DNA from 2 places in the Providencia sp. PROV_01 genome. Region 2 is predicted to be linked to the other one. Evidence: predicted binding sites of a transcription regulator. Region 2 holds the regulator's gene; the other holds the start of a gene.

Region 1 (16,363 bases), 2.8 Mb from region 2:
TATTAATAGCGATTTTTATGAAAAACGCGATATCCATGTGCACGTACCTGAAGGGGCAACGCCAAAAGATGGTCCAAGTGCAGGTATTGCGATGTCTACAGCATTAGTTTCTTGCCTAACGGGTAATCCGGTGAGAGCAGATGTTGCTATGACGGGTGAAATTACATTAAGAGGGTTAGTTTTCCCAATTGGTGGCTTAAAAGAGAAATTATTGGCGGCACACCGTGGAGGGATTAAAACAGTATTAATTCCTAAAGAAAACGAACGTGATTTAGAAGAAATTCCTCAAAATGTGATCGCAGATCTTGAAATTCACCCTGTGAAAACGATTGAAGAAGTCTTATCTTTGGCTTTAGTTAATCCTCCTTTTGGAGCTGAAGTAGTTAAAAAGAAAGCTAAAAGAGTGAGCTGAATCAAGAAGTTTGTATAAAATTAAGGCTGACAGCTAATTTAGGGCTTGTCAGCCTTTTTTTTCATCGCTAATTTAACGATGATTCTGATAATTGTTTGTATGCAATCTGTTCTCTTGCCATTGGTAATCAGGATTGATATAACGGCTGCATCATTAATTAACTATACTAATAACTGCTATAGTTAATTAAGAGATTTATAGTCCAACTAATATGGGGATGATAAGAGTGAATAAAGCTCAACTGATTGATCAAATCGCTTCTGATGCGAATATTTCTAAAGCTGCAGCAGGTCGTGTTGTTGACGCGTTCGTTGCTACCGTAACGGGTTCTTTGAGTAAAGGGGACGATGTTGCTCTAGTTGGCTTTGGGACTTTCTCTGTTCGTGAGCGTGCAGCACGTACAGGCCGTAACCCTCAAACGGGTAAAGAAATTAAAATAGCTGCGGCGAAAGTTCCTGCTTTCCGTCCAGGTAAGGGTCTTAAAGACGCTGTAAATAGCTAATTAGGTATTTAAGTTTGTCTTTCTCGTATTTTTGCGAAAACTCAAACTGACGGAATGTCTTTAATCAGCTAATATATAAGCGCACCATTGAAATGGTGCGCTTTTTTTTCTTTCTGAGTTAAGATTAGCGTATTATCAGGAAATTGAATTCAACAAAGCGGAGTTAAGCCTTTTTATGATGGAAAATTTACGCACAAAGGCGAATAGTCCTTTGCTCAAAATAATACTGGCGCTGATTATCCTTTCATTCGTGTTGGGTGGCGTTATGATGGGTGGCCTTGGTGGCAACAGTGCAAATAATGCCGCTGAAGTTAACGGGCAGTCAATAAGCCGAGAGCAGCTACAGCAGGCTTTTCAACAAGAGCGCCAATCATTACAAGAGTATCTGGGGGATAAATTTTCAGAAGTCGCTAGTAATGAAGAAAGCATGAATTTACTGCGCCGCCAAGCTCTTGATAACTTGATTAACAATGAATTGATTAATCAGTATGCTAATGAACTACAACTCTCAGCAAGCGATCAGCAAATTGAGCAATATATTTTCTCAATGCCTGTTTTCCAAACAGATGGCCGGTTTGATAGCGAAAAATATCGTGAGATCTTAAGCCGTAACAACATTAATGCAGATAGCCTTGCGGCTCAAATTCGCCAAGATCTTACACGTGCTCAGCTAGCCAAAACTTTTACTGGAACGGATTTCGCTTTACCATCTGAAGTTAAAGCGTATGCTGAATTATTTATGCAAGAGCGTGAAATTCGCACTGCAATTTTAGATTTAGCAGAGGTTCAAGCAAAACAAACAGCCTCTGAAGAAGAATTAAAGTCCTATTATGATGCTAACCAAAATAGCTTTATTTCACCTGAGAAGGTGCAAGTAAGCTATGTTGAAATGGATGCAGCATCGATGGCACCAGCGACAGTGTCTGATGAAGAAGTAAAAACCTATTATGAGCAAAACCTGAAAAATTATACTCAAGCAGAGCAAAAGCAGTACAGTATGATTCAGGTTGCTTCTGAAAAAGAAGCGAATGATATTCTGGATGAATTAAAACAAGGTGCAGACTTTGCAACGTTAGCCGCTGAAAAATCAACGGATAAATTCAGTGCAGGGCAAAAAGGCCTGATTGGTTGGATGGAAGCTGCATCAACGCCAAGCGAAATTGTGGATGCTAAATTAACAGAAAAAGGGCAACTTTCGGCACCTGTTAAATCACAAAATAGCTATGTTATTTTTCGTTTAGATGATATTAAGCCAGAATCGATTAAACCGTTTGAGCAAGTTGAAGAAAGTATTAAAACTAGCTTGCTTCAAGATAAAAACATTAAGCAATTCTATGACTTACAGCAAAAAGTCAGTGAAGCGGCCACGAGTGATATGGAATCATTAGTATCAGTTGAATCTGTATCTGGTTTGAAGGCTGTGACAACGGATTGGTTTGATAGAACAAACCCACCTGCTGCACTTAATTTCCCTAAAGTGGTCAGTGAAGTATTTAGCGATCGTTTAGTGGATAAAAACGGTTCTAAAGGAATCAACTCAGACGTTATTAACGTGGAAGGTGACCGTGCATTTGTTGTGCGTGTTACAGAGTACAAACCTGAAAGTGTTGAACCTTTTGAACAGGTTAAGTCAGAAATTGAAACACTGGTTAAACGCCAAAAAGCCGAAGCAGAGTTGAAAGCTACGGGCGATAAATTACTTACTGAGTTAAAAGCGGGTAAAGGGGCTGAAGCTCTAAGTGCCACGGGTGTTAAATTCTCTGATGCTCAAACCGTTTCTCGTTTAATGCCACAAACAGCGGTTATCAATGCGACAATGGAAATGCCACAACCTGTTGATGGTAAACCAAGCTACGCACTTGCGCGTGATGAGTCTGATAACTATGTGGTTATTCAGCTAGATAAAGTAACATTAGGTCAGCCAACGGATGACGAGTTAAAACAACTAACTCGTGAATACCAAGGCGCTATGAGTTCTGCGGTTAACGAAGCTTTGATGCTTAACTTGCGTGAAAATGCAAAAATTGAAGTGCTGAATATTGAATAATTGCGAGCAGCTTCGCAAGTAAAATTGTAACGTTATGAATAGAAGGCCACCTTTGGGTGGCCTTTCGTATTTTTAATTTTATTAAAAAGTGTTCCATATTTTTCTATGGCATCGTTGTGTCTCAACATACACAGGAGAACAAATATGTTATGGAATTCAGTCAATAAATGCAGATTAGGTATTGTTCTGCTCCTTTCTTTATTATGCTCATTTTCTTCTTTTTCTTTGGCTAAGAAAATTGAGCCAGAAAAAGCCACTACGGCTGTCACTCAAGAAAAACAAGTAAGTAATAACTCACCATCAACTAACCATGAGCAGTCTGACAAGGTAAATATTAACTTAGCAGGTGAAGAGGAACTTGCCGAAAAACTTAATGGCATAGGTAGGCAAAAAGCTAAAGCTATCGTTGAATATAGGCAAAAATATGGGGCTTTTAATTCCATTGAGAATATTTTAGAAGTTCAGGGGATAGGTCCTGCATTTTTAGAAAAGAATAAAGATAAGTTAACTTTGTAACTAAAATCCCCCATACAAAGTATGGGGGAATATATTTAAGGTTAATAATTAAGCAGAAAACTAAGCATCTTGTAAATAATTTGGGAGCTAAGTCTTATTCTTGATAATCATTCAGCACATTTTCCGTACATTTGTTATTTTTATGTTATTAAAAAATAAACTGGTCGGAGTAGTTATGACAACACACATTAAAGTTCATGGTTATCATATAGATGTTTTTCAGCACGTTAATAATGCACGTTACTTAGAATTCTATGAAGCAGACCGCTGGGAATGGATGAATAAACGCAATTTTATTAGGTGGGCTATAGAAAACAATTTAACAATAGCTGCGGTGAATATTAATGTAAATTATATACAAGGTGTCTTACTCGGTGATGAGCTGACTGTGGTGACCCGTATGGACAAAATAGGCAGTAAAAGCGCAGTATGTTATCAACAAATTATTCGCACTAAAGCAGGAATTCAAGAGGTTGTTTCAGATGCTTATGTGACATTTGTTTTTATCAATAATATCGAGAATAAAGCAATTATTATCGATGAACAGCTGCGTGAGAAGTTAGAGTCATTCAAGGTGGGTTCTGAAGATTTTATTCAAAACTAGCCTACCATTAGCTTGAATATTACGAATAAGCTAATGATAGGCTGTGTGTTTGACTAATTCATTATGGCTTTTGCTTTAATGAGAGCATGATGGCTTCTTTATCATTTAAATATTCATTTAAGCCTTTGCTCCTTAAATGGCAGGCAGCACATTCACCGCAACCATCACCTTGAATACCATTATAACAAGTCAGTGTTTGCTGCCTGATGGTTTCAAGGTGGCCATAACTGTCGGCAAGAGCCCATGTTTGGGCTTTATTTAACCACATTAATGGGGTTTCAAAGCGAATATTTTTGGCAAGACCGAGGTCTACAGCATGATTGAGGGCTTTGACAAATTCATCTCGGCAATCTGGGTAACCTGAAAAATCAGTTTCACAAACACCGGTTATCACCGCTTCTGCCTGTACTTGGTAAGCATAAATTGCTGCTAATGTGAGGAATAAAATGTTGCGCCCTGGAACAAAAGTGCTGGGTAAAGTACTGGACTCGCTTTCTGAAAAATCAGGAACTGGGATGTTATCTCGAGTTAAGCTGCTGATTGCTAATTCATTGAGTAATGTGACATCTAACACTTTATGTGCTGTAGCACCTAAAGATACGCTCAATTTCTGTGCGACTTCGATTTCAAAACGGTGGCGCTGGCCGTAATCGAAAGTAACACAATGAACTTCATCATAGTTTTGCAAAGCTTGAATAAGACAGGTTGTTGAGTCTTGGCCTCCGCTAAAAACCACAACTGCGCGTTTCATAGGTACTCCTTGGTGATATATCATTATCAAAATGTGATGGAAAGAGAGTAAAGCATGTTAGCGATACTGGGATGTAATTCATAGTTCTATTTTTATCAAATTAGTTTGATTGAAGGACTATTTATATGCTGATTTGGTTATCTGTATAAAAATATTCTATAATCATGGTATTTGGTAACATTTTTATTGTTTTTTAATTATTCAATTTTGCATAATATAGTTATACAGCTAATAAAATAACGATAAAAGCACTTACACCCAAGCCAAGAGAGTAATTATGTTAGATAAAATAGACAAAAAACTGCTTTGTTTATTGCAAAATGACAGCAGCTTATCCTTAAATACCCTTGCGGAAGCTGTTAATTTAACCTCTACTCCGTGCTGGAAAAGATTAAAAAGGCTTGAAGATGAAGGTTATATTCGAGGGCGAGTCACTTTACTCGATGGTGAGAAGTTAGGTTTAGGTTTAACGGTGATTGTGACAATTAAAACACAGCATCATAATAGTGAGTGGTATGAGCAATTTGTTTCTTTTGTTAGTCAACTTCCTGAAGTTCTGATGTTTTATCGTATGGCTGGGGAGTATGATTATCTTATGCAAGTGGAAGTTCATGATATGAAATCATATGACTTGTTTTATAAAAAGTTAGTTAATGGTGTTCATGGTTTAATCGATGTAACTTCAAGCTTTGCAATGGAAAAAATCAAGTATACGACAGTATTGCCTATTCCTGATTAACCCTGTAATAACTTAGATAATTACGGGCTCTCATTCTTAGGCATCAATAAATCAATATATTCAAGGCAGTATTACGTGCGATTATTTTCACAACTAAGTTGGTATTTTTTGAGTGAATGGCGGCGCTATCTCGGCGCTGTTTGCTTTTTAATTATCATTGCTATCTTACAATTAGTTCCCCCACGCATTGTTGGTGTTGTTGTTGATGGAATTAGTAAAGGGGCAATGTCGACAAAGCAATTGATCACTTATGTTTTAGTCATGCTGTTGATTGCATTGGTTGTGTATGGTTTGCGCTATGTCTGGCGTTTATGGTTATTTGGTGCTTCTTATAAGTTAGCCGTACAACTACGACAAAAATTTTATCGGCAACTAAGTCTGCAAAACCAAGCATTTTACCTTAGGTACCGAACGGGAGATTTAATTGCACGTACAACGAATGATGTTGACAGAGTTGTGTTTGCTGCAGGAGAGGGCGTTTTAACATTAGTTGACTCATTAGTGATGGGGTGTGCGGTGCTCATTATGATGAGCGTTGAAATTAGTTGGCAGCTTACTTTACTTGCACTTATTCCAATGCCAATTATGGCATTAGTCATTAAACGTTATGGGGATCAGCTTCATCAGCGTTTCAAGCATGCCCAAGGGGCATTTTCGTCTTTAAATAATCATGCACAAGAAAGTTTAACAAGTATTCGCATGATTAAAGCTTTTGGCCTCGAAGATCATCAATCAAATCAATTTGAACAGGTAGCTACCGAGGCAGGGCGTCGCAATATGCATGTTGCTAAAGTTGATGCTCGTTTTGACCCCACTATTTTTATGGCGATTGGTATGGCCAACTTACTCGCTATTGCAGGGGGAAGCTGGATGGTATTAAACGACACACTGACGCTAGGCGAATTAACGAGCTTTGTGATGTATCTAGGGTTAATGATTTGGCCGATGTTAGCGCTCGCATGGATGTTTAATATCGTTGAACGGGGTAGTGCAGCTTATAGCCGTATTCTTAGTTTACTCAATGAACCGTTAGTCATTCAGGATGGTTCGCATTCATTACAGCCTGAAAAGGGAAATTTGAATGTAAATATCATCAAATTTAGTTATCCAGAAACCTCGAGAACAGCATTACATGATATTAAGTTTGACCTAAAACCTGGGCAATTTTTAGGGATATGTGGGCCAACAGGATCTGGAAAATCAACATTGTTGACGTTATTACAACGTCAATTTGATATTACGGAAGGGGTTATTTTCTATCAAGGTTTACCGTTACCCGAAATTCGTTTAGATGAATGGCGTGCTCGGTTATCTATCGTAAATCAGTCTCCATTTTTGTTTTCAGATACCGTCGCAGGCAATATCGCGCTTGGGCGACCTGATGCCACTCAAGAAGAAATTGAACAGGCTGCACGCATTGCTTGTGTACATGATGATATTTTACGTTTACCTGAAGGCTATTCCACTCAGGTTGGTGAGCGAGGCGTCATGTTATCAGGCGGGCAGAAACAACGAATTTCTATTGCGAGGGCTATCTTGCAGAATGCGGAAATCTTGGTGCTAGATGACGCACTTTCTGCCGTTGATGGGCAGACTGAGTTTACAATTTTACAAAATTTAAGCCATTGGCGACAAGATAGAACCATGATCATCAGCGCCCATCGTCTATCTGCATTGGTAGAGGCGGACAATATTTTAGTGCTATCTCAAGGTACTATTGTTAGCAGAGGTAGACATGACGCGCTTATTGAGCAATCGGGTTGGTATAAAGATATGTATCAATATCAACAGATTGAAGCAGCTTTGGATGGTGATCTATGAGCCAAAAGAAACCGCTGTGGCCAGCACTTAAGCGTTTACTTGCTTATGGAAAAGCGTACCGAGGAACCATGGCTATTGCCATTGCAATGCTATGGCTAGCTGCTATTGCAGAAGTTAGTGGGCCTCTGCTAATCAGTTATTTTATTGATAACATGATAGCGAAAAAACAAATCATCATGCCACTGGCTTTATATATGGCTGTTGGGTTTATATTGCTCCAAGTTATTGCTGCACTATTACATTACTATCAAATTATTTTATTTAATAAAGCTTCTGTGGGGGTAGTGCAAACATTACGAACAGATGTGATGAATGCTGCTCTAAGGCAGCCTCTAAGTGCATTTGATAAGCAGCCAGTTGGTCAGTTAATTTCACGAGTTACAAATGATACTGAGGTTATTAAAGATCTATTTGTGATGGTTGTACCAACCGTGTTTCGTAGCTTAGCACTGATCTGCGCTATGCTGGTTGCCATGTTTTCATTGGAATGGCGTATGGCATCAATTGCAGTGATGATTTTTCCTGCTGTATTTGTGGTAATGCTTGTTTATCAGCGTCTAAGCACACCGATTGTACGTCGTGTGAGATCTTATCTTGCTGATATTAATAACGGTTTTAATGAAGTTATTAATGGAATGACAGTTATTCAGCAATTTATCCAGCAAGCTAGATTTGGCGAAAAAATGCAAAGTCTTAGCCAAGACCATTATTTTGCAAGAATGAAAGCATTAAAGCTTGATGGCTTATTATTAAGGCCATTGTTGAGCTTACTTTCTGCCTCAGTATTATGTGGTTTACTATTGCTATTTGGATTCGAAGGAACGACCACCATTGGTGTTGGTGTTTTATATGCTTTTATTAATTATTTAGGCCGCTTGAATGAACCGCTCATTGAATTAACTTCTCAGCAGTCAATGTTGCAGCAAGCCGTTGTTTCTGGTGAGCGTGTTTTTGAATTAATGGATAGCCCGCAACAAGGCTATGGCGCAAGTATTGAGCCGTTACAAGGTGGTTCAATCTCAATTAACCATTTATCCTTTGCCTATCGTGATAACAACATTGTGCTTAAAGACATTAATTTACAAGTGCCTGATCATAATTTTATTGCGTTGGTCGGCCATACAGGAAGTGGTAAAAGTACCATTGCAAATTTAATTATGGGATATTACCCATGGCAAGAAGGGGATATTTTATTAGATGGGCGTCATTTAAGTTCACTATCTCATCAAGTATTACGTAATGGTATTGCAATGGTGCAACAAGACCCTGTTGTTCTCGCCGCTTCTTTTTTTGATAACGTCGCATTAGGACGTGAAATTAGCCAAGATAAAGTCTGGGAAGTTCTTGAAACTGTTCAGCTTGCTGAGTTGGTTCGTGCGTTACCTGATGGGTTAGATACCGTGCTCGGAGAACAAGGAAATACGTTATCTGTTGGGCAAAGACAATTACTAGCGATGGCTCGAGTTCTTGTGGTGACACCTAAAATTTTAATTTTGGATGAAGCAACCGCGAACATTGACTCAGGAACAGAGCAAGCGATACAAAAAGCATTACGTATGATCCGCCAACATACTACTCTAGTTGTGATAGCTCACCGTTTATCGACGATCGTCGATGCTGATCAAGTCGTTGTGTTACATCGTGGTGCAATTGTTGAGCAAGGTAAGCATTCACAGCTTTTGCAACAAAAAGGACGCTATTATCAAATGTACCAGTTGCAACAAGTTGGGGAATCACTGAATGCCCATAGTGATGCTGAAGTTGAGGCTATACCTAGTTAATTGTTCTGCACTCTTATAATGCATCCTCTAAAGCCACTCATCCGAGTGGTTTTTTATTTTGCCCTTTCTTATTGAATTATATGAATAAATATATTTTGGCACACGGTTTGCTATAACGTCAGTGCTGTTCAAAGCATTGAGCAGTTTATTCACCTGACTTATAGGAGTGAACATGAAATATATCATCGCGATCATTAAGCCATTTAAATTAGATGAAGTCCGAGAAGCGTTATCAGATATTGGAGTTCAAGGGCTTACCATTACTGAAGTTAGAGGGTTTGGGAGGCAAAAAGGGCATGCCGAGTTGTACAGAGGTGCTGAATATACTGTCGACTTTTTACCTAAAGTACGTATGGAAATAGCCGTTTCTGATGAGTTAGTGGAGCAGGTAATTGAAACAATTGAAAAAAAAGCTTATACGGGCCAAGTTGGGGATGGAAAAATATTTATTTTGTCATTAGAACAAGCGGTACGTATTCGTACAGGTGAAAAACAAGACGAAGCACTGTAGGAGAACAACTATGCGCAAAGGGTTCCAATACTTATTCTTATTAATGGGTGGTTTTCCAATAACCGTGTTTGCTGCAGAGGAAGCTCTGGATAAAGCGGATAATGCATTCATGATGATAGCGACTGCTTTAGTTATCTTTATGATACTGCCAGGTATCGCATTATTTTATGGTGGGCTACTAAGAAGCAAAAATGTCCTTTCTTTGATGGCTCAAACTGCAGTTATTTTTGCTTTGGTGTCTGTTATTTGGATTGTTTATGGATACAGTTTAGCTTTTAGTGAGGGAAATGATTTTATCGGTGGTTTTAGCCAGATCATGTTGAAAGATATTACTGTAGAAAGCTTATCTGGACCGATCCCTCAATTTATTCACGTCGTGTTTCAAGGTGCATTTGCATGCTTAACGGTTGCATTAGTGATTGGTGCATTAGGAGAGCGAATTAAATTTTCTGCAATTCTAATTTTTACCCTTATTTGGACTACATTTGCTTATTTGCCAATGGCACATATGGTGTGGGGAGGTGGTATTTTATCGCAAGATGGCGCATTAGATTTTGCTGGAGGTACGGTTGTTCATATCAATGCGGCTGTTGCAGGCTTAGTTGGTGCTTACTTACTGGGGCATCGTACCGGGTTAGGGAAAGAAGCCATTAAACCTCATAACCTACCTATGGTATTTATGGGAACTTCCATATTATTCATTGGCTGGTTTGGTTTCAATGCAGGTTCGGCTGGAAGTGCAAATAGTATTGCTGCACTCGCGTTTGTGAACACTATCGCAGCTGCGGCAGGCGCTATCTTATCGTGGACTTTAGCGGAATGGCTTTTCAGGGAGAAACCTTCATTATTAGGGGCTTGCTCTGGGTGTTTGGCTGGGTTAGTCGGTGTTACGCCTGCTGCGGGTACTGTGGGTGTTGGCGGGGCATTAATCATCGGACTACTTTCTGGATTGGCAGGTTTATGGGGGGTAGTGATTTTAAAACGTCGGTTAAAAGTTGATGATGTTTGCGATGTTTTTGGCGTTCACGGAGTCTGTGGCATTTTAGGGTGTTTACTCACGGGGGTATTTACCTCAACGGTATTAGGCGGAAGTGGCTATGCGGAAGGTATTACGATGATGAAACAAGTAGGAATTCAAGCCGTTAGCATCCTAGTTTGTGTTGTTTGGACTGCAATTGTTGCTTATATCGCATTTAAAATTGCAGAGAAAACGTCAGGCTTACGAATTAATGTTGAAAAAGAAAGGGAAGGCTTAGATATTACTTCTCATGGTGAAAGTGCCTACAATTAACCTTCATGTAAAGATAATTACAGGATAATACTGTGTTTTATGTAAATTGATAATGGCAGCTTATTGCTGGCTGCCATTACCTTTTTAAACTGACTAATATATTTTTCTAAGTAAGTAATCACTTACTTTAAATAGCGGTTATTTACGAGGTTGCCGTTGACGAATTACGCCTTCTTGGACTGCAGTTGCAACAAGATCACCTTGTAAATTATAGATTTGTCCTTTCACAAAACCCCTCCCACCTGATGCCGAAGGGCTTTCTACAGCGTACAGTAACCAGTCATCAATTTTAAATGGGCGATGGAACCACATTGAATGGTCAATAGTTGCAACCTGTAAGTCGCGTTCCATAAATCCTCTACCATGCGGCTGTAATGCGGCAGGAAGGAAATTGTAATCAGAGGCATAACCTAATAAATAGTGGTGTAGTGAAGGTATATCAGGCAGTTGCCCTTTCGCTTTGAACCAAATATAACGAAATGGTTCTTGAGGTGCGGCATCGAATGGGCTGTAAAATTCAACGGGACGAAATTCAAAAGGAGTTGGCCGAAGAGCATACTTTTTAACTGCTTCTGGTAATTTATCAGCCAAACTTTGAACAATATCATCTTGAGAAATTAATTTTGTAGGTGGTGGTACATCTGGCATTAAGTTCTGATGGCTATAACCTTCTTCTTGAGATTGAAATGATGCGGTCATAAAGAAGATAGGTTTACCATTTTGAATGGCACTTACTCGGCGTGCGCTAAAGCTTCCGCCATCGCGTAAAATTTCCACGTCATAAACAATGGGACGTGAGCTATCGCCTGGGCGTAAAAAATAACTATGAAAAGAATTAATCGCTCTTTCTTCAGGTATGGTTTGCTTCGCTGCATACATGGCTTGTCCAACAACTTGTCCACCAAAAACTTGAGGTAAACCAAGGTCTTCGCTTTGTCCACGAAAAATACCTTCTTCAATTTTTTCGAGTTCAATTAGGCTAATTAAATTCTGTAATTCTGGGCTCATAGTCATCTTAGTTCAGTTATACGTAAATGAGATATTGGTATTTTCCCATTATTTACCCTGAATAGGTAGATTAATTACTAGCGAATAAATTGGGGTTACGTATTGTTACATTTGGAAATATAAATGTATTATTCTACCAATATTAGTTATACTTTTTATTATTCCCTCATCAGAAAATGACTTGTCTATTCCGATTATTTTAAAATGTTTTAGTAAACATTGTGTTATAGGTAATAACTATGAAGTTTTTTCGCTATATTGTTAGCTTATTAGTGATTTTAACGTTGGTTAGCTGTGAAGGGAATAGCACCAAGCCCAGCGAAAAAGCACTTAATGCTCAAAATAGTAATAATAACCAGACAGTCGATTCAGGAAAAATCGAGGGCCGTGTGGTGATTTTACAGGATACTGTTTTACCTGAAGACGCAGTTGTTACAATTACGTTGGCAGATACAACGGTTGCGGACTTACCTGCACTGATATTATCTCAAAAATATTACAATTCAGTGAATAATCGTCCAACCATTCCTTTTGAACTAACTTACCAAAAAAATGAAGTTAGGCAGGAAGGCTCGCTAGTTGTTAATGCAACCGTGAACGCGAATGGAAAACTTTTATACATTAGTGATAGCGTTGTAGAGGTTATCAATAATGGCGTCACAAAAAATGTTGAATTGTTGATGGTACCTGCGAACTAGCCAATAAGCGACTTTTTAGTTGAGTCGCTATTTTTATATGAGTTTGTGTAATAAAACGTCACTTGGTCAGGGGTTTCTTGCTATTTTAATGACTATCAAGCATAATGCCCCTGCTTTGAAAGAAGCAATCAATGGGGGCTCTGTTGGTTCTCCCGCAACGCTAACTTGTTAACTTGGTCAGGTCCGGAAGGAAGCAGCCATAGCAGGGGTCGTGTGTGCCGGGATGCCGCTGGCAGGGCTCCCACCCAACTCAGCATCTTTTGCCTTTCCTCTCATCTATATATTCTAATTTATTATAAATATGTTATTTAATTATATTTTATAATTGTTAATTAAACTCTAAATCTCAAATAAATTCTGAAGTTAAAAAAGAAAGGTTAAGAATACAACATTCATTGTTGATTATTGTAATAAGAAAAGTTGATATGCTAAAATTAAAAGCAATAAATTTCCATTAGCATAATTATAATGCCAATAATAAAACGATAATTGCATTGCGTCCAGCCGATAAGGGGATTTACCGGCTACAACCATTCACTATCTGTGCGTGTTAATAAGATATTACCTAACAAATTTCCAAACAGAAGCTGGAATTTTATCATAAAGCTTATTCATTGTGAGCTCAGCTAAGCGGTGATCTGCAGCTGAATAGAATAGCTCTAGCTCATCATCAGATAATTCATACTTATTTTTTTCAATGACACGCTCAAGAGTTTCAATTGTTGTGCATTTTCTTAAACGCATCAGATAATCAGATTTGGTCATAATACCCTTTCTTTTGTGCAAAATTACTTATTTATATACGGTTTTGTAGTTGAGCTAAAGATAAATAATATCTTTAGGTTTTGCTGGTTAGACACTTTAGGTCATCATCCAACACAGTGACAAGACTCTGATTCATTGCTTCCCAGTCTATAATTTCACTGAGCGTGATGACTGGGCTGCCGAATAAATCGTAGGTCTCATCGAGATACTCTTCGATAAGTGATATAACAAGATTTTCTTTTGGATATTTGATTTTAAACCGCCATACAAATGCAGCGATATGTTCAATAAGTTCATTCAAGGCTGCGCTTTGCGGGGAGCTTAAATCATTAATCCAGTGTGTATTTGTTTTTTGTAAGCTTAAAATAGCGTCTCTATTGAGGCTATTACATAAGTATTTTAGTTCTGCTATATCGTGTCTTTTGGGTGAGTATTCATCCATAATCACCTCCGCAGGCGAATCTGACTTTTGCTGTGTGTATTTTTTATCAATAATGTCATGTTAACTAATTAAAGCACCTATGTTCAATATAAAAGGTTGCATGTTAATATATTGAAAAATATAAGATTATTGCTAGTTCGTTAAACTTTCGAAGATTATTAATATAATACATAAGCGATATTCGAATACGGACTGGCAGCTCGGACTAAACTAGCCGCGATATAATAATAGCATTATTATCACATATGTCACCAGCAATAAACTACTTTTTCTAGTTTATTAGCAAGTTGTTGGGGGCTGGGTCGCGTATGTTCTGCTTAAACTCAATTTTATGAAGTATTTAAATTATAGTTTAACCATCAGTTATTCTAGTACAGTGAATATGAAGTGTTTATACAAAAGATGTTATAAAAATTATTTTCCTATTTAATTCATTCAAATAATTTATTTTTACTAATAAGAGAATTAAAAATAAAAAAGCTTTTGCCTGAAATAGACAAAAGCTTTGTTGATGAGAATAACTTAAAGATAGAGGTTTAAGGTTACCCCTGGTTTCAGGTCTGCCATTTTAACACCTGAATTCCAAGTCATTAAATCATTGAGCTTTATGCCATGACGTTTCGCAATGCTATAATAGGAGTCGCCTTTTCTTACTTTATAGGTTTTTGCCTTACGGTTACTTGCAGTAGGCGCTGAGCTCGTAACTTTTAATACTTGTCCTGGTTTGATAACACTCGCAGTTTTTAACCCATTTAGCTTTTGAATATTTTTGGCGGTAGTATTGAATTTTTTTGCAATACTCGCGACAGATTCGCCTTTGCGTACTTTATATGTAGCTATTTTAGCTCGATTTTGACGCGCGCTAGAAATTGCAGTGGGTTGTGCTGTTTTTATCTGTTGGTTTTGTTGTGCGGCTAAACGAATAGTGTTTAAAACATCTTCGTCTGAGAGTGATGTTTTGAATTGTTCAGCTTTTGCTGTAGGTAACATAATATAATGAGGGCCACTTGGCGATGTTATGCCGCGTGTATAACCAGAATTATACGTTTTTACCGATTCAACAGTTAACCCAGCCAACTCAGCGGCTTGAGATAACGTGATTTGTTGACCAACATCGATTTGAGTGAGTGCTCGATTTTTATTACTTGTTGGCAAATTAACTTGGTACTTTTCAGGATTTTTCAATACTTGGCTAAGTGCTAAGATTTTTGGTACGTATTGTTTAGTTTCTTTTGGTAATGAGAGTGACCAAAAATCAGTAGGTAGCCCGGCAGCTTCGTTTTTCTTGATAGCATTTTGAACACAGCCTTCTCCACAGTTATAGGCAGCAAGGGTGAGCTCCCAATCGTGGCCAAACATAACATTTAAGTTTTCGAGAAGATCAAAAGCTGCTTTAGTTGAAGAAACCACATCCCTGCGCTCATCAACCCATTGTGTTTGTTTTAGTCCATATGAGCGTGCAGTGATAGGAACGATTTGCCATAGACCCGCAGCTTGTGCAGGAGAAGTTGCTTTAGGATTAAATGAGCTTTCAATAATAGGAATTAAAGCTAATTCCATAGGTAAATTGCGCTCATTAATTTCGTCTACGATGAGGTACATGTATGGCTCAGCTCTTAATGCCACATCGTAGACAAAACGTTGTTTATTTAAATAACTATTTGCGAGTTCCCTAATTTGAGGTTTATCAGGGATATCCATTTTTAGTTCATCACTAATATAGCCCCATAGGTCATAGTCGACTTTAGGTAATTGTCGGCTGGCTGCTTGGTTGTGTGATGCAACAGTTTCAATAGTATGATTAGTTGGAGTTTTGTTCTGCTTAATTTTTTTCGGGGCAGTTTGGCATCCGGCCAACAGAACAATGGCGATAAGCGTCGCGATTATCTTCATTCTTTTCTATTGTTCTTCATTTTGATGTTTAAAAGTCGAACAATAATACTTATCCCACCCCGATATGACAATCATTAAACTTTAATATTGGTCTTTTAATTGACGCAACAGGGTAAAAACTGCTCTTAAAGGTGGATTTTGTACATTAATATCGAGTTTTTTCTGTAATTGGTGGTTATCGCATTGCAGAAAAATATTTATTTTTTTCTCTGTTTTCAATGTAGTAGGTACTGTTGGTTGATTTTTGTCACGTATTTGCGTTATTTTTTGTAAATATTGTGTAATCGCTTCATTTTCAGGCCATACATGGTGTGCAAATTTTAGATTAGATAAAGTATATTCATGGGCACAGCAAATTAAGGTTTCATCAGGAAGCTCAGCAATTTTTTGGATAGATTCGAACATTTGTTCCGGTGTTCCTTCAAATATCCGCCCGCAACCGGCAGAGAACAGCGTGTCGCCACAGAATAAATAAGGTGCTTGGTAAAAGCCGATGTGCTCAGAAGTATGGCCTGATAATGCAATAACTTGTAGGTTGAACTCGTTAATTATGACCTTATCACCGTTTTCGACTATTTCTGT
Region 2 (16,363 bases):
TGACCCCCGGTGGAATTCGAGTATCACCAACCATGTTAGCGGTTGAAGCGCTTAATTTAATGCAATCTCGGCATGTGACTTCGTTATTAGTTGCAAATGATAACAAATTAGTTGGTGTGCTACATATGCATGATCTGCTTCAAGCAGGTGTTGTATAACATAAGGAAATACCATGACGTCTACCTTGTTGGAAACCTGCTATGGCCCTGTTGCCAATACTGTTTTAACCAAAGCAGAAAAAATCAAATTATTGATCTGCGATGTTGATGGTGTCATGTCTGATGGCTTGGTCTATATGGGAAATAATGGCGAAGAACTCAAAGCCTTTAATGTCCGTGACGGCTATGGGATACGTTGCTTATTAACTTCCGGTATTGAGGTCGCCATCATTACAGGAAGAAAAGCGAAGCTTCTTGAAGATAGGGCCCAAACATTAGGCATTACATATCTTTACCAAGGTCAAAGCGATAAGCTTTTGGCGTATCACGAACTGTTAGATACACTACAATTATCAGCTGAAGAAATAGCTTATATTGGGGACGATCTGATTGACTGGCCTGTTATGGCTAAAGTAGGCTTATCCGTCGCCGTCGCGGATGCCCATCCTTTGTTATTACCGCGAGCGGATTATGTGACTCGCATTGGCGGAGGAAAAGGCGCAGTCCGCGAACTTTGTGACCTTATTTTGCTTTCTCAAGGCAAACTGGAAGAAGCAAAAGGTTTATCAATATAACGAATAGATTGAATTCATGAGCAATGCGAAGAAGTGGTTAATTATTATTTTATCCTTGGTTGTATTAGGGCTTATCGGCTGGAATTTAGCAGGTAGTGATTCTGACAACCAAGAGGATAAAGTAATTAATGATGGTCAACCTAATTATCAAACTGATGATTCAGTGACTTTTGTCTATAATCCAACGGGTAATTTAGCGTATAAACTCGTTTCAGATAAAATAGATAACTACACTGAAGGAAAAATCACGTGGTTTTCAAAACCGGTTCTAACCACTTATAACGAAGCGGGCGAGCCAACTTGGACGGTTAAGGCTTTCAAGGCTAGGTTAACGAACGATAGAATTCTCTATTTATATAGCGATGTTCAGGTTGATAGCTTAACCAAAGACTCGCAGATCCAACGAATTACAACTGAGAGTGCAGTTGTCAATTTGACAACACAAGACGTTTCATCTGATGATAAAGTGACCATTATTGGACAAGGTCTCAATTCTACCGGTATGAAAATGAAGGGAAACCTTCGTACAAGAACGGCTGAATTAATCGAAGATGTTAAAACTCATTATGTGTTACAACCAGAAGAGCATTAAAATGAATCAAGTAACTAAGAAACGTTTTATTCAAGGAGCTGTTGCCAGTGCAATCTTGGCTCTTAGCCTACCTGCAATGGCATTAAAAAGTGATACGCAGCAGCCAATGACGATTAATTCGGTCAAACAATCTCTTGATTTAGAAAAAAACGTCACCACCTTTACTGATGATGTTGTTATTAAACAAGGTTCTATTGATATCAGAGCCAATAAAGTGGTTGTAACACGTCCAAGTAGTGACTCGGATAAAATTGTGATTGAGGCCTTTGGTACCCCGGTTACCTTTTACCAATTACAGGATGATGGCAAACCAATTAAAGGCCATGCCAGCAAAGCCCGTTATGAGGTCGATAAACAGCTCGTCACCTTAACAGGCAATGCTTATCTTGAGCAGTTAGACAGCAATATCCAAGGTGACAAAATTACCTATTTGGTTCCTACGCAGCAAATGGAAGCATTTAGTGATAAAGGTAAACGCGTCACCACTGTAATACTGCCAGCCCAATTGCAAGAAAAAGGCCCAGCAGCGAATAAAAATTCATCAGCAAGTAAGAGTAAATAACTGTTATGGCTACACTAACCGCTGAAAATCTAGCTAAAGCCTATAAAAAACGTAAGGTCGTTGAAGATGTCAGCCTGGAAGTTAAATCAGGAGAAATCGTTGGCTTGTTGGGACCAAACGGTGCCGGTAAAACCACAACCTTTTATATGGTTGTGGGTATTGTTCAGCGGGACGCTGGCAAAATTATGATTGATGGTGAAGATATCAGCCTTCTACCACTGCATGAACGTGCTCGTCGTGGAATTGGCTATCTTCCTCAAGAAGCCTCAATTTTTCGCCGCCTCAGCGTTTATGATAACTTAATGGCTGTGTTAGAAATTCGCGAAGATTTGAGCTCCCAGCAACGTAAAGAACGTGCTGAGGAATTGATGGAAGAATTTAGTATCACCCATCTTCGGGACAGTATGGGGCAGTCGCTATCCGGTGGGGAACGCCGCCGTGTGGAAATTGCGCGTGCACTTGCTGCTAACCCAAAATTTATTTTATTAGACGAACCTTTTGCGGGTGTAGACCCTATTTCCGTCTTAGATATCAAAAAAATCATTCAGCACTTAAGAGATTACGGCCTCGGCGTTTTAATTACCGACCATAATGTGCGGGAAACCTTAGATGTGTGTGAAAGAGCCTATATTGTCAGCCAAGGGCACTTAATTGCGCATGGGTCACCAACCATGATCTTAGAGAACGAACAAGTGAAACGTGTATACTTAGGTGAAGGTTTCCGGTTATAAATTATCGTGTTGTCATTTTTTAGGGAGAATAAAACAGATTCATGAAGCAAAGTTTGCAGCTTAGAGTCAGTCAACAACTTGCAATGACCCCTCAATTGCAGCAAGCTATCCGCTTGTTGCAGCTGTCTACACTTGAGCTTCAGCAAGAAATTCAACTTGCCTTGGAAACCAACCCACTTCTTGAACAAGAAGAGTTGAATTCCGAGCCCGAATCTATTGACTCCCTAAATGAAAATACCGATACCAGTGAACTCGATACCAAAGACGCTCTTGAAAATCATGATATGCCAGATGAGCTCCCTTTAGATGCTGATTGGGATGAAATATATACTGCAGGAACACCGTCAGGGACCAGTAACGATTATAGTTTTGATGAACTGCCTGTTTATCAAGGTGAAACGACACAAACGCTGCAAGATTACTTGACATGGCAAGCTGAGCTGACCCCTTTTACTGACACAGACAGGGCAATCGCTACTGCCATTATTGATTCAATAGACGATTCCGGTTATCTGACAACAGCAATTTCTGATATACATGAAGGGATTGATAACCCTGAAATTAGCATAGAAGAAGTCATCGCTGTCCTAAAGCGTATTCAGCATTTCGACCCGCTGGGTGTTGCAGCACAAGATTTAAAAGAGTGTTTATTAATCCAATTGTCGCTGTATCCTCAGCAAACTGATGGGCTACAAGATGCAAAGCGCATTATTAGTAACCATATTGATTTGCTGGCTAACCGTGATTTTCGCCAGCTGAGTAAATTAACTCGCTTAAAAGAAGATGCACTAAAAACCGCGATAGACCTGATTTTAACGCTGAATCCAAAACCCGGCCAATCCATCAATACTGGGGAATCAGAATACGTCATTCCTGATGTTTTAGTGAAAAAAATTGCTGGGCACTGGCAAGTTGAGTTAAATACAGATAGCATCCCTAAACTAAGTATTAATAACCATTATGCTTCGATGCTAAATAATTCAGCAAATGAAGATGACTCGCAATATATTCGTAGTCATCTGCAAGATGCAAAATGGTTGATTAAAAGCCTTGAAAGCCGCCACGAGACACTCTTAAAAGTCGCGACTTGTATTGTAGAACAGCAACAAGAATTCTTTGAGCTGGGTGAGGAATATATGAAACCGATGATACTGGCCGATATCGCCTATCAAGTGGACATGCATGAATCAACCATCTCACGAGTAACAACTCAAAAGTTTCTCCATAGTCCACGAGGCATTTTTGAGTTGAAGTATTTTTTCTCCAGCCATGTTAATACGGACACAGGTGGCGAAGCCTCCTCAACCGCAATTCGAGCATTGGTGAAAAAACTGGTTGCTGCTGAAAACCCAGCAAAACCATTGAGTGACAGTAAATTGACGAGTATGCTGGCAGAACAAGGCATTCAAGTCGCTCGCAGAACTGTTGCTAAGTATCGAGAATCGTTATCCATTCCGCCCTCTAACCAGCGTAAGCAGCTGGTTTAATTGATAAAATAAGGAAGATTGTATGGAATTTCAGATTACTGGACACAATATTGAAGTTACTCCTGCATTGCGCGAGACTGTTGAGAAAAAACTCAAAAAATTGGAGCAATTGTTTGATCGTATTAATGGTATCCAAGTTGTCTTGAAAGTTGAAAAAGTTCAGCAAATTGCTGAAGCAACCGTGCAAGTTAATGGAGCGGATCTCCACGCATCAGCGGAAGAAAACGATATGTACGCTGCTATAGATATACTCGTAGACAAACTGTCGCGCCAATTAACCAAACATAAAGAAAAACTGAGACAACATTAATACATTGACGCGGCTTATTAATTAGCCGAATAATGTTTCAAACCAGATGGTGGGATACATCATCTGGTTTTGTAGTCCTAAGTGAACAATAAAATGAATAGTGATATAGAAATCCAGTTAAACGTTGTTTTATCATCAGCCTGTACACGTAATAATATTGTGTGCACCAGTAAAAAAAGAGCTTTAGAAATTATTAGTGAGCTGGCTGCCGTTGAATTGGAATTACCTGAAAATACGGTATTTGAAGCGTTATTAACCAGAGAAAAAGTTGGCACAACAGGTATTGGCGGCGGTATTGCCATTCCTCATGGAAAGCTGAACGAAGATGAAAGTAGCCGTGCTGTCGGTGTCTTTTTACATTTAGAAGAGCCGATTGCTTTTGATGCAATTGATAACCAGCCTGTTGACTTGCTTTTCGCTTTACTCGTGCCATCAGACCAATGTAAAACGCACCTGCATACGTTGTCGCTTATCGCCAAAAAATTAGCCGATAAAACGCTCTGTAAACGCCTGCGCAGTGCACAAAGTGATGAAGAGCTATACAGCATAATTACAGAGTAAGCGATAAATTATGTATCTTGCCATATGCAAATGATATTGTTATGGTTTCTAAGTAATATTAATTGGCAAGTACTGCTTTTCAAGAAACACATTATTAAGAAACAAAAGGGAGCAAGCTCATGGTGCTGATGATAGTCAGCGGCCGTTCCGGTTCGGGGAAATCCGTTGCCTTACGTGCGCTGGAAGATATGGGTTTCTATTGCGTAGATAACCTACCGGTTGTATTACTGCCGGAGTTAGCGAATTCACTGGCTGATCGTAATATTTCAGCAGCGGTAAGCATCGACGTGCGTAATATGCCCGACAATCCAGAGATTTTCGAAGAAGCGATTGATAAATTACCATCAACCTTCTCTCCTCAATTATTGTTTCTAGATGCCGACCGTAACACGCTTATACGTCGTTATAGTGACACTCGTCGGTTGCACCCACTTTCAAGTAAAAATCTTTCGCTTGAAAGCGCAATAGATGAGGAAAATGAGCTACTTGAACCTTTACGCTCTCGTGCTGATTTAGTTATTGATACCTCAGAAATGTCCGTTCATGAATTAGCTGAAATGCTAAGAACACGTTTGATGGGCAAACGTGAGCGTGAACTGACAATGGTGTTTGAATCCTTTGGTTTCAAACATGGTATTCCTATTGATGCCGATTATGTATTCGATGTGCGTTTTTTACCAAACCCGCACTGGGATCCGAAATTACGCCCAATGACAGGTCTTGACCGGCCCGTTGCTGCATTCTTAGATAGGCATACTGAAGTCCATAACTTCATCTACCAAACTCGTAGTTATTTAGAATTATGGCTACCGATGTTAGAAACCAATAACCGTAGCTATTTAACTGTTGCGATTGGCTGTACAGGAGGGAAACACCGTTCAGTATACGTCGCAGAACAACTTGCCGATTATTTCCGTTCCCGTGGTAAAAATGTGCAGTCACGCCACAGAACATTGGAAAAGCGTAAATAACAGCAATGACCGTAAAAGCCACAATAACGCTCAAAAATCGGCTTGGGATGCATGCACGGCCTGCCATGTTACTCTATGATTTAGTTAAACAATTTAACTCTAGAGTTATTTTGCGTAATAATAATCAAATTGAGGCGGAGGCCGATAGCGTTATTGCGATGTTGATGTTAGACTCAGAACAAGGCAGTAAGATTGATATCGAGGTTAGCGGTCCGGATGAAAATCAGGCCTTGTCTGCAATTATCAACCTATTCGAAAACAGGTTTGACGAAGAATAGTTGATGAAATGATGAAAAATAGCAGAGTTTCAAGCTAGCTATAGCATGTCAATCAGTAGATTTTTATCTAGGCAGGCTTAGAGATCGTGATCATGATCTCTTCCCTTTAAAGCGTATAGCGCCTAATATTTTAAACAAACTTATTTCTAGCGACACCCCCTACCTTATGGGTGGGGGGTGTTTGCTTTGTATGTCTCTATTGGAGTGTGGTATGACAAAGCCAACAATTATTATCAATGATTTAGATGCTGAACGTTTAGATGCACTGATGGAACAGCCGGCTTATGCGGGCACACCGGTTGCCGAAGCGCTCAATGATGAACTTGACCGTGCAGATATTCTTAGCCCACAAGAAATCCCTGCGGATGTGGTCACGATGAACAGTACCGTTCGCTTTTTGGATTTAATCAGCAACGAAGAACGCACACGCACCTTAGTTTACCCAGCGTCACTGAAAGATAGCGCGGAGCAACTGTCTGTGATGGCTCCGATTGGTGCAGCCTTGTTGGGCTTGCATGTAAACGATGAAATCAGCTGGGAATTGCCAAACGGTGTTCAAACACGTGTTCGTGTACTTGAAATCGTTTATCAACCAGAAGCAGCTGGTGAGTTCCACCGTTAATCACGACAACGGCTGAATTAAAGAAGGCTTAGCGAAAAAAGTTTTATTTAAAAAACTCAGGCAAGTCCTCTAACCTATTCAGGCACTCAATTGAGTGCCTTTTTTGTTTTAATAGGTAGTAAGGATATAAGCTAGTGCTTTTTAGTCATATTTATCAATCTATTATTTTCCCATTGGTGAAAGAGCTTATCCAATAAAAACAGTTTGATTACCTTTATCGCTAACAACCCGCCCCAAATAGCACTAACCCAAATAGGCCAATGGCTCTCTGGTGTATAAATATAATTAGCGGTATACAGTATTACGCATACAATAATCGCTGTTATTATATTTTTAAGTAACTTTGTTTCATTTCTTACCCGCTTTTTAGCCTCTTCTATCCGATTATCTAGCTCAATACTTTCGGGTAAAGGTGTAGATGTCAGTTCAGACACACTCACATTAAATACTGATGCTAATGCACTGAGTGTTTCTAAGCTAGGTACTTCACCGTTTTCAATTCGTTGGATAGTTCTTGTGCTCAGTGATGATAGTAGAGCGAGCTGTTCTTGAGACCAAGCTCGCGCTAATCTCAATTGTTTAATTTTATTTTCCATCATAACCTACTTTAAAAATCGAATGATCTTAGGAGATGGCTATACTGTCAGCATAATGCAATCATGACCACGACAGCATGACGACAGAGCGACGACACCGCAGTGACAGTGGTAAATACTATTTTATAGAATAAAAAACGCCCAATAACAAATGTATTAGGCGCCTTGTTTCACACAAAACAGAGGAAGAACAAAAGGAGTTACTCTCCTGCAATGCTCATTTCTGGGATCAATACCGAACCACACTGAATATTACTGCGAGTTTCAATATCATCAGCAATAGTCACCATATTCGCCCACATATCTTTTAGGTTTCCAGCAATAGTAATTTCACTCACTGGGTACTGAATCTCACCATTTTCGACCCAAAAACCTGAAGCGCCACGAGAATAATCTCCTGTAATCCCACTCACCCCTTGACCCATTAACTCAGTAACGATTAGCCCTGTTCCCATTTGTTTCAGTAATGCATCAAATGAAAGCCCTTGGCCTGCAATACGCCAGTTATGGATGCCGCCCGCGTGGCCAGTGCTTTGTAAACCTAGCTTTCTTGCTGAATAGCTGGTCATCAACCACGTTTGTAGAACACCATTTTCGACGATATTGCGTTCACAAGTGCGAACACCTTCGCTATCAAAAGGTGATGATGCTAATCCCCCCATTAAATGCGGTTGCTCATTGATAGTTAGCCAGCTTGGTAGAATTTGTTTTCCTAGGCTATCTAATAAGAAAGAAGATTTACGGTAAATACTGCTGCCACTAATAGCACCAACTAAGTGGCCAAATAGACCTGTTGCCACTTCGGCCGCAAAAATAACAGGCGCTTTCATCGTAGGTAATTTACGAGGTGACAAACGAGATAAGGTGCGACGAGCGCACTCCTGCCCTACCCACTCAGGGGACTGTAATGCGTCTAAGCTACGACCGATCGTATAAGCGTAATCACGTTCCATCTCACCATTTTGCTCTGCAATCACACAACTCGACATCGAATAGCGGCTTGAGCAGTAGCTTTGCAGCATACCATGGGAGTTGCCAAACACACGTACACCATAGTGCCCATTAAAACTGCCGCCTTCGGTATTCACAATGCGGGGGTCTGCATTTAATGCTGACATTTCTGCAACTGATGCTAAGCGGATAGCTTCTTCGGGAGAAAGTTCGCTCGCTTGAAACAAATTGAGGTCAGGAGCTTCAAAAGCCAACAAAGATTTGTCTGCCGGCCCTGCACACGGATCTTCTGAGGTGTAATTAGCGATATCAATTGCCGCCTGAACGGTGCGTTCAATCGCTTCAGGGCTTAAATCTGTAGAAGAGGCACTACCTTTACGTTGTTGATGATAAACGGTGATCCCTAATGCCCCATCACTGTTAAACTCAACATTTTCGACTTCCCCTTGGCGGGTACTCACACTAATTCCTGTGCTTTTGTTTACTGCGACTTCCGCAGCATCACAACGTGTTTTTGCAAATTCTAATGCGTGTGCGACGGCTTCTTCGAGTTTTTTACGTTGTTCAGTGACTTGTTCAGTTACACTCATGCTTTAGTCCAATCAATAATATGGGGGAAACGTGATTTTCTGCCCTAACACGTAAATGCTAGGTAGTCATAGAGGGGTTTTCCCAGTTACAATATATAATAGATGAATGTTAACACTCACAACACAGTAAATCATATTAATTACGCGTAATTAAACCACTGTGTTCGGTAAAAAGGAAAATCGATATGGCCAAACAGCCTGATGACTGGCTGGATGATATCCCAGCGCCGCAAGACGAAGAAGACGAGGAAATCATTTGGGTCAGTAAAAGCGAAATTAAGCGCGATGCTGAGATCCTCAAAAAATTAGGGGCTGAGCTCGTTGATTTAAGTAAAAGTGAATTAGAACGTATTCCGTTAGATACTCAATTACTTGAAGCTATTGAACTTGCTCAAAAAATCAAACGTGAAGGCCGTCGTCGCCAATTACAATTGATTGGTAAGTTATTACGTTCACGTGAGGTTGAGCCGATTACAGAGGCTCTGGATAAGCTTAAAAACCGTCACAACCAACAAGTAGTCATTTTACATAAACTGGAAGACTTACGAACCCGTTTATTAGATGGCGGTGATGAAGTCATTGAAGACGTAGTTGCCCTGTTCCCACAAACAGACAGGCAACAATTGCGTGCATTAGTCCGTAATGCGAAAAAAGAGCGTGAAGGCAATAAACCGCCAAAAGCCTATCGCCAAATCTTTCAATATTTGAAAGATCTGTCTGAAATGGCTTAATCGATAATCCCCTACGCTACGGCTAGGGGATTTTTCTTGGTAAATGTACCTAGTATTCTTACCAGCCATAACTAGCTAAAATGCGCTTTGATTGTATCAAGTAGTGTTTTGAACTCAGTATAGCCTTCTCTATCAAGGAAATGCCCGGCAGATTCTTCAATAATAACCTGTGTTTTTAAAGCCTCTGCCAATGCTTTCGAAGACCTTGGTGACACAATTTCATCATTGGTTGATATAATCGATATTCGATTATTTGCTATCTGTATGAGTTCATCATAATTCAATGGCTCAAGGGTGTGATGCTGTAATTCTGGCAATGTTTCTTGCGTTTCATCAAACCCTGATACCAATACATAACCCGCTACCGATTGCCTCGTATTTTGCAAAAATCGTAATGCGGTAATGCAACCTAAGCTATGACCAATCAAAACCGTATTTTCATCAATATCAAAAGGTAAGTGTTGTAAGCGCTGCTGCCACCTTTTAGGGTCGGGAGTTAAAGAATCAGGCATGGTGGGGACGTTAACAAAAGCGCCTAAGGCTTCAAGCTCTGATTTCAACCATGGAAACCAATTTTTATCAGGGGATGCCGTATAGCCGTGAACAATAAGGAATTTTTTTTCTTTTAGCGGAAATGCAGTGCAGGTAACGTTATTCATCCTAAAGACCCCTATCAGCTCAGTTATCTTATTTAGACTTTACCATGAGTGATAGGAATATTAGTTAGAGCTTTTTGTTATATCTAAAGCAAAAACGAACTCTTCTTCCCACATATCTTGTGCGTCATTCATCACATCAATAACATCTGCGAATTTTATACGTTGTTCGGCTGTCATATGTGAAAACGTGATGGTTACAGGCAACTCAATGCCAGCGGAAACCATGTCCCACAGGGCATCAAGATTATAGCCAAACCAATCAGGAAGGGAAAATTGTTGAGCAAATTGATCATAAAAATCATTCAATGAGTTTATATGTCTGAAATCAAAGCTCACCTGTTTGCTCATTATGATTTTCCTTTAGTGGACTTGAGTAAAGCTCTTATAGTGGTCATGAGTCACAAAAATCATTCCATCCGATGAGTATAGCAAACGGTCTGCCCCGCGATGACCACAGCGATAATTGATATCTGCTTCAAACCACTGACGCCCTTGTGCAATTGGCAAACTTTTTTCACGGTTAGAAAAACGGTCTCCGCCAATTGCTCTTCCAGGTAACACATCGCAAAGGTTACCTTTTTTCGCATCCCATCCGGCTTCACGGGCTTGTTTCTTCGTCATATAGAAAGCTGGAAGTTTTTGATATTTTTCCATAAAACTAACCACGTTGTCTTGTGCAGTTAGCTTATCAATCGGTTGTGGTGTTTCTTTTGGTGTTATCGCTTCACGAGAAGGTGGATTGCTTTGATTAATGGATGGTTCAGATGGTGTTTTATCTCCACCATTGAAATAAAGGCTAATCACAATCAAAATAGCCATCAATACGACAGGTAAAAAACGTTTATTCATAACACCTCAGTTGTTTTGTGCTTTGCAGGCACACAATCGCCCTAGTCACAACACCGACAAGAAGTTGTCACCAGGGCGAGCAGAGCCTAGTTTATATCGCCATAAACGATTATGCGGTACCGCCAACGGTCAGTTTGTCCAGTTTTAATGTAGGTTGGCCTACACCAACAGGAACACTTTGGCCTTCTTTGCCACAAACACCAACACCTTTATCTAGCGCTAAGTCATTACCAACCATTGAAATCTGCTGCATAGCTTCAACACCTGAGCCTATTAACGTAGCCCCCTTCACAGGAGAAGTAATCTTACCTTTTTCAATCAGGTAAGCTTCTGATGTTGAAAATACAAATTTACCTGAGGTGATATCTACCTGACCACCACCAAAGTTTGGTGCATAAATGCCTTTATCCACACTAGCAATAATTTCTTCTGGCGTTGATGTCCCTGCTAACATGTAGGTATTGGTCATACGCGGCATAGGTAAGTGCGCATAAGATTCACGACGTGCATTACCTGTTGGAGTAACTCCCATCAGGCGTGCATTCAGTTTATCTTGAATATAATTACGTAAAATACCATTTTCTATTAGGACGTTATACTGCCCAGGCACCCCTTCGTCATCAATAGCGAGAGAGCCACGACGGCCCGCTATCGTGCCATCATCCACGACGGTACACAGTGGTGATGCGACTTGTTCACCAATTTGGCCTGAAAATACAGATGTGCCGCGACGGTTAAAGTCACCCTCTAAACCATGCCCCACCGCTTCATGCAATAGAACCCCAGGCCAACCGGCACCTAGCACAACAGGCATCATTCCCGCAGGAGCCGCAACTGCAGACAAGTTCACCAGTGCCATACGCACCGCTTCGCGTGCATATTGTTCAGCAACTACTTGCCCTTGGTGAATTTCCAAGAAATATTCATAACCATAACGACCACCACCGCCACTTGCACCGCGTTCGCGCTTGCCGTCATGTTCCACCAGCACGCTGACTGACAAACGCACTAACGGGCGAATATCTGCCGCCAAAGTACCATCTGTTGCGGCGACTAACACTTGCTCATAAACACCGGTTAAACTAGCATTGACCTCAATGACACGCGGGTCTTCTGCGCGTGCAACTTGGTCAACACGATGCAGCAAATCAATTTTTTGTTCCCGCGATAAGCTTTGCAGTGGATCTGCCACTGAATACAATTTTTTATATTCAACGTTAGTTAAAATTTGTGATTTACCAGAGCCTTGCTCATTCACAATGCTGCGTGCAGCGGTAGCACTTTGTGTCAGCGCGTGTAGCGAAATTTGGTCTGCATAAGCAAAACCCGTTTTTTCACCACTAACAGCTCTCACACCAACACCTTGGTCGATATTGTAAGAGCCATCTTTGATGATCCTATCTTCAAGCACCCATGACTCATGGAAGCTCGATTGAAAGAACAGATCCGCATAATCTAGATGGCGCTCAGATAACAAACCTAAAATGTCATACAGATTTTCTTGCCCAAGGCGGTTGGCGGCCAGCAAATGTTCGCTGACAGAAACTAAACTCATATTCGTTACTCTTTGGTTTCTTTTTTAATCAATGATGTCAATTGCGGTCTAAAACGGTTGTGTTTCACCACTTTTATTTGCTCGCGCATGACACTCAAGCTGTCTGTTTTAATATTCAGTACCGTAGAAGCGACGGCATCCACGTTCTTTTTCATCACTTTACCCCACCCATCAACCGCAAGGCTATGCCCCCACGTGCGACGTGTGCCGTGCACACCGACTTGAGCAGGTGCTAAAATATAGCATTGGTTTTCTATCGCACGAGCTCGTAATAACGGCTCCCAATGTGCTTGACCGGTGTAACGAGTAAATGCCGCTGGTACAGAGATAATTTCTGCACCTTGCTCACGTAATGCTTGGAATAAACCAGGAAAGCGTAAATCATAACAAATCGTCATACCAAGGCGACCCACCGGCGTATCAACAACGGTAATATGTTCACCACGCTGATAAATCACGGATTCGTTATAAGTGCCTTGTTCATCTTCGATATTGACATCAAACATATGAATTTTATCGTAGCGCGCTTTAATGTTTCCTTCAGCATCAAATAATAAGCTACTACTTGTAATACGTTCGGGATCTTCACGGCTAATCATTGGCATTGAGCCAATTAAAATCCAAACATGATAACGTTTGGCCATTGCGCTGATCGCTTTTTGCAAAGGGCCTTTTCCTTGCTCTTCCGCTTGTTTACGATAGGTCGCTGCATCTGCAAATAACAATGCGTTTTCAGGTGTCAGTACTAACTCAACAGTTTCTGGTAACTGTTTGATCTGTTGTTCGATTTGCGCCAAATTGTGTTTAGTATTATTTCCACTACATAACTGCAAAAGTGCAACGTTGCCATTTTTCATTACTCTTGAGTCTCCTTCAGTTGACGTAATACTTCATCAATTTTCGGCTCGTCCAAGCTACCTGTTACTCGGTAACGAATAACGGAAACTTTACTCCATAGTGGACCGAGCACTTTCGTTGCCGCAAATACGGCAGCGCCTGCAAATGGGTTTACCACAAACGCGGTTGCTACTCCTACTGTAGCAGATATTTCCGGTGTAATGACGGCTTCAACATTAATTTGGCGTTTAACGAGGTCAATTTGACCATTAAAAGCAATATCGGCAACTAAACCATCAACATAGGTATTTTTCGAAACCAGTACACCATTTTTAATGGTCGCATCACCTTTAATGGAATCAAAATCAAAGTCATCACTAAATGTATCGCTAAAATCAAATCGTAGTTTACGCAACAGCGCATCAAAGCTGACTAGACGCAATATTTGCCCTGCACGACCGCCCCCCATTTGTGCAATCGCTCCTTTACCCAATTTTGCAGACATTTTACCATTTAAAGAGGCAATATCTGGTGACCAAGGCAAATTAGCCCAATCTAAATCAAATTCAATAGTATAAGGTGATTGGATAATGGGAACCAATATACCAAAATACGCTGCTGTTTCGTCAAAAGCTTCGCCGGTCAATGAACCTGCAATTTGCGTTTTATTGCCGTTTTCGCTATTCCAAATAGCATCTAGCGTTAATTTCGTAACACTGTTATCTAGCGTGCCATCGGTCAGTTGCAATAACGTCCCTTTAGGTTGGATATTCGCACTAATTTCACCCAATTTCTGCCCAGCAACCCAACATTCTTTACAATGAAACTGCAATTGTGGCCATTGGCTAAAATCAAATTGTGTTGTGGCAAGGTCATTGATTTGAGCACTAGAGGAAGTGCTAGGGTTGTAATACAAATAATCAATAGCGACCTGCCAAGGCTGTGAAGCAAAGATTTGTAACGAGCCTTTTAGGTTTTCACTGTTGATACTGACCAACTGCTCAGGCCGTTGTAAATCATAAGAAAAGTTTACTGCGTTCCATTGCTGCCCAGCGAGGTAGATTGATGGAATATTGACCTGGAGCATATCCGGCAAGCCAATATTCATACCACCTTCGCGGCTATGGGATGACACTAGTAACCCAGCTAATTTCTCCCAGTTCATATCAGTAATCGCTGGCAAATCGACAATAAAAGCTGAGTTTTTAGGGAGTTCAGGAATACCGTCACGCCATTGGGCAATATGGGCTTTTAATAAACTCAGAGGTTTGTCACTCAATCCCCATTGAGTATTAAAACCAATGCGCTTACCGATATCACCACCAACCACCAACTGTTCTGTGGTTCCTTTTGCTTGAACATTAATTTGCCCAAGCTCTGCTAACAAAGCGTTATCAATAGCAGGTAGTTGGCTTTTCAGTTGTTTTAGCCCTGCGGTGACGTCTATTTGTAAGCCAACGGGTTCTTTTGCCGTATTCGGAATGGTGATAGCGACTTGGCTTTTCCAGTCAGTGGTTCCTGATAATTTTTGTTTAATCTCAGCAGGTAACATTGCCAACTTATTCACCGCCCAGTTTCCGCTAATATTCACATCCACTAAATAATTTTTTGCTTGGTCAGTGGTAGTGAAATCGACAGTAATTGGCTGTTCAAACCAGTGTCCACGCAGGTTTTCACCGCGTAAATCTCCATTGTTAAACTCAAAGCTGCCCGTCAAAGCAGAAATAGTGCTATCAATTGGCTGAATATATAAATCGTTTTTATTGAGATTGACCTTTCCTTTGGCGACAACATCCTTACCCGCCACCAGAGGAATAGATAACCCTAACTGGCCATTAACAGTTCCCCCAATTTGTAACTCTTCAAGCGTATCGCCAATTGAGTGGTTCATCGGGGTATGCACAAAATATTGCTGGATTTGTTTTCCAGTTCCATTGATATCTGCATTGATATACAGCATTTCTTTAGTGTAATCAGGGATATTGGCATCAAGATTGGTTGCTGTGGCATCCGTCAGTTTTACCGTTGGTGCATGCATAAATAGCCCTGCACGCCTAAAGTCTAAATCCATATCTAAGTTCAATAATGCAGGCCATTCACTGTCATATTCGAATGTCGCATTACGCAGAGGGACATAAACTTGGAATTGCCCATCATTGTTATCGTATGGGAAATGAGCTGGGTCACCTTTATAGACCAACGTCGCATTATCTACACTACCTGCGATAATGGCTTTCGTCAGGTAATCCGCCACATCTTGCCCCATTAATTTTTGTGGGAAATAACGCCACGCATCCCCTGCATCATCTAAACGAATTCCGGCAAGAATGGCGAGATCGGCATAATTTCCTTTTTTCGCTTTTGCGTAACGAAACTCACCATTTGCCCAAAGAGACTGAGCTTGTACCTCTAATGATGGGCTCCACAGTTTAAATTCACTGTCATTATTTACCCAATGGAACTGACCTGTTGCCGTCTTTATTAAAAAAGGAGCTTTAAATTCATCGCGATAGTCCACTTCACTATCTTGCAAGCTAACTGTGGCACTACCACTTTGCATGCCACCAATTAAAACACCCGAAAAATGATTAACTGAAGGCAACTCTTTCCATTTTTTCCAGCTGACATTTTGCCAATCCATGTTGATTTGTACGTTTTCAGGCATGTTTTGTGTGATATCAAGCGCAAATTCACTCACTACACCAGTTGGTTGGCGATGTTGCCAATCTTGTACCATTTCAGGAGTCA

Evidence for each region. The regulator sigma-54, encoded in region 2, starts transcription at its own class of promoters, with help from an activator protein. The targets are predictions, from matches to a motif close to GTTGGCACANNTTTCGCTNT.
Region 1: a site for sigma-54 is predicted at 9,268-9,287, ahead of glnK (P-II family nitrogen regulator). Genes of this name have one in related genera too.

The regions. Positions count from the first base shown of each region.
Region 1 is NZ_JBRFKD010000002.1:1,140,893-1,157,255, forward strand. It holds gene lon (endopeptidase La) at 1-412, shown strand, start outside; gene hupB (nucleoid-associated protein HU-beta) at 639-914, shown strand; gene ppiD (peptidylprolyl isomerase) at 1,090-2,961, shown strand; gene ACU696_RS05775 (ComEA family DNA-binding protein) at 3,106-3,477, shown strand; gene ACU696_RS05780 (acyl-CoA thioesterase) at 3,653-4,081, shown strand; gene queC (7-cyano-7-deazaguanine synthase QueC) at 4,143-4,832, opposite strand; gene ACU696_RS05790 (Lrp/AsnC family transcriptional regulator) at 5,110-5,571, shown strand; gene ACU696_RS05795 (SmdA family multidrug ABC transporter permease/ATP-binding protein) at 5,647-7,392, shown strand; gene ACU696_RS05800 (SmdB family multidrug efflux ABC transporter permease/ATP-binding protein) at 7,389-9,173, shown strand; gene glnK (P-II family nitrogen regulator) at 9,346-9,684, shown strand; gene amtB (ammonium transporter AmtB) at 9,695-10,975, shown strand; gene tesB (acyl-CoA thioesterase II) at 11,114-11,983, opposite strand; gene ACU696_RS05820 (YbaY family lipoprotein) at 12,223-12,681, shown strand; RNA gene ffs (signal recognition particle sRNA small type) at 12,823-12,919, shown strand; gene ACU696_RS05830 (HHA domain-containing protein) at 13,243-13,446, opposite strand; gene tomB (Hha toxicity modulator TomB) at 13,520-13,888, opposite strand; gene mltD (murein transglycosylase D) at 14,411-15,781, opposite strand; gene gloB (hydroxyacylglutathione hydrolase) at 15,863-16,363, opposite strand, start outside.
Region 2 is NZ_JBRFKD010000002.1:3,960,281-3,976,643, forward strand. It holds gene kdsD (arabinose-5-phosphate isomerase KdsD) at 1-158, shown strand, start outside; gene kdsC (3-deoxy-manno-octulosonate-8-phosphatase KdsC) at 173-733, shown strand; gene lptC (LPS export ABC transporter periplasmic protein LptC) at 750-1,325, shown strand; gene lptA (lipopolysaccharide ABC transporter substrate-binding protein LptA) at 1,327-1,887, shown strand; gene lptB (LPS export ABC transporter ATP-binding protein) at 1,893-2,618, shown strand; gene rpoN (RNA polymerase factor sigma-54) at 2,660-4,105, shown strand; gene hpf (ribosome hibernation promoting factor) at 4,128-4,415, shown strand; gene ptsN (PTS IIA-like nitrogen regulatory protein PtsN) at 4,509-4,976, shown strand; gene rapZ (RNase adapter RapZ) at 5,096-5,947, shown strand; gene npr (PTS phosphocarrier protein NPr) at 5,953-6,225, shown strand; gene rnk (nucleoside diphosphate kinase regulator) at 6,437-6,847, shown strand; gene ACU696_RS19240 (helix-turn-helix domain-containing protein) at 6,979-7,443, opposite strand; gene pmbA (metalloprotease PmbA) at 7,644-8,984, opposite strand; gene yjgA (ribosome biogenesis factor YjgA) at 9,170-9,715, shown strand; gene ACU696_RS19255 (RBBP9/YdeN family alpha/beta hydrolase) at 9,787-10,374, opposite strand; gene ACU696_RS19260 (barstar family protein) at 10,435-10,722, opposite strand; gene ACU696_RS19265 (ribonuclease domain-containing protein) at 10,735-11,223, opposite strand; gene tldD (metalloprotease TldD) at 11,333-12,778, opposite strand; gene nit1 (deaminated glutathione amidase) at 12,784-13,635, opposite strand; gene yhdP (AsmA2 domain-containing protein YhdP) at 13,635-16,363, opposite strand, start outside.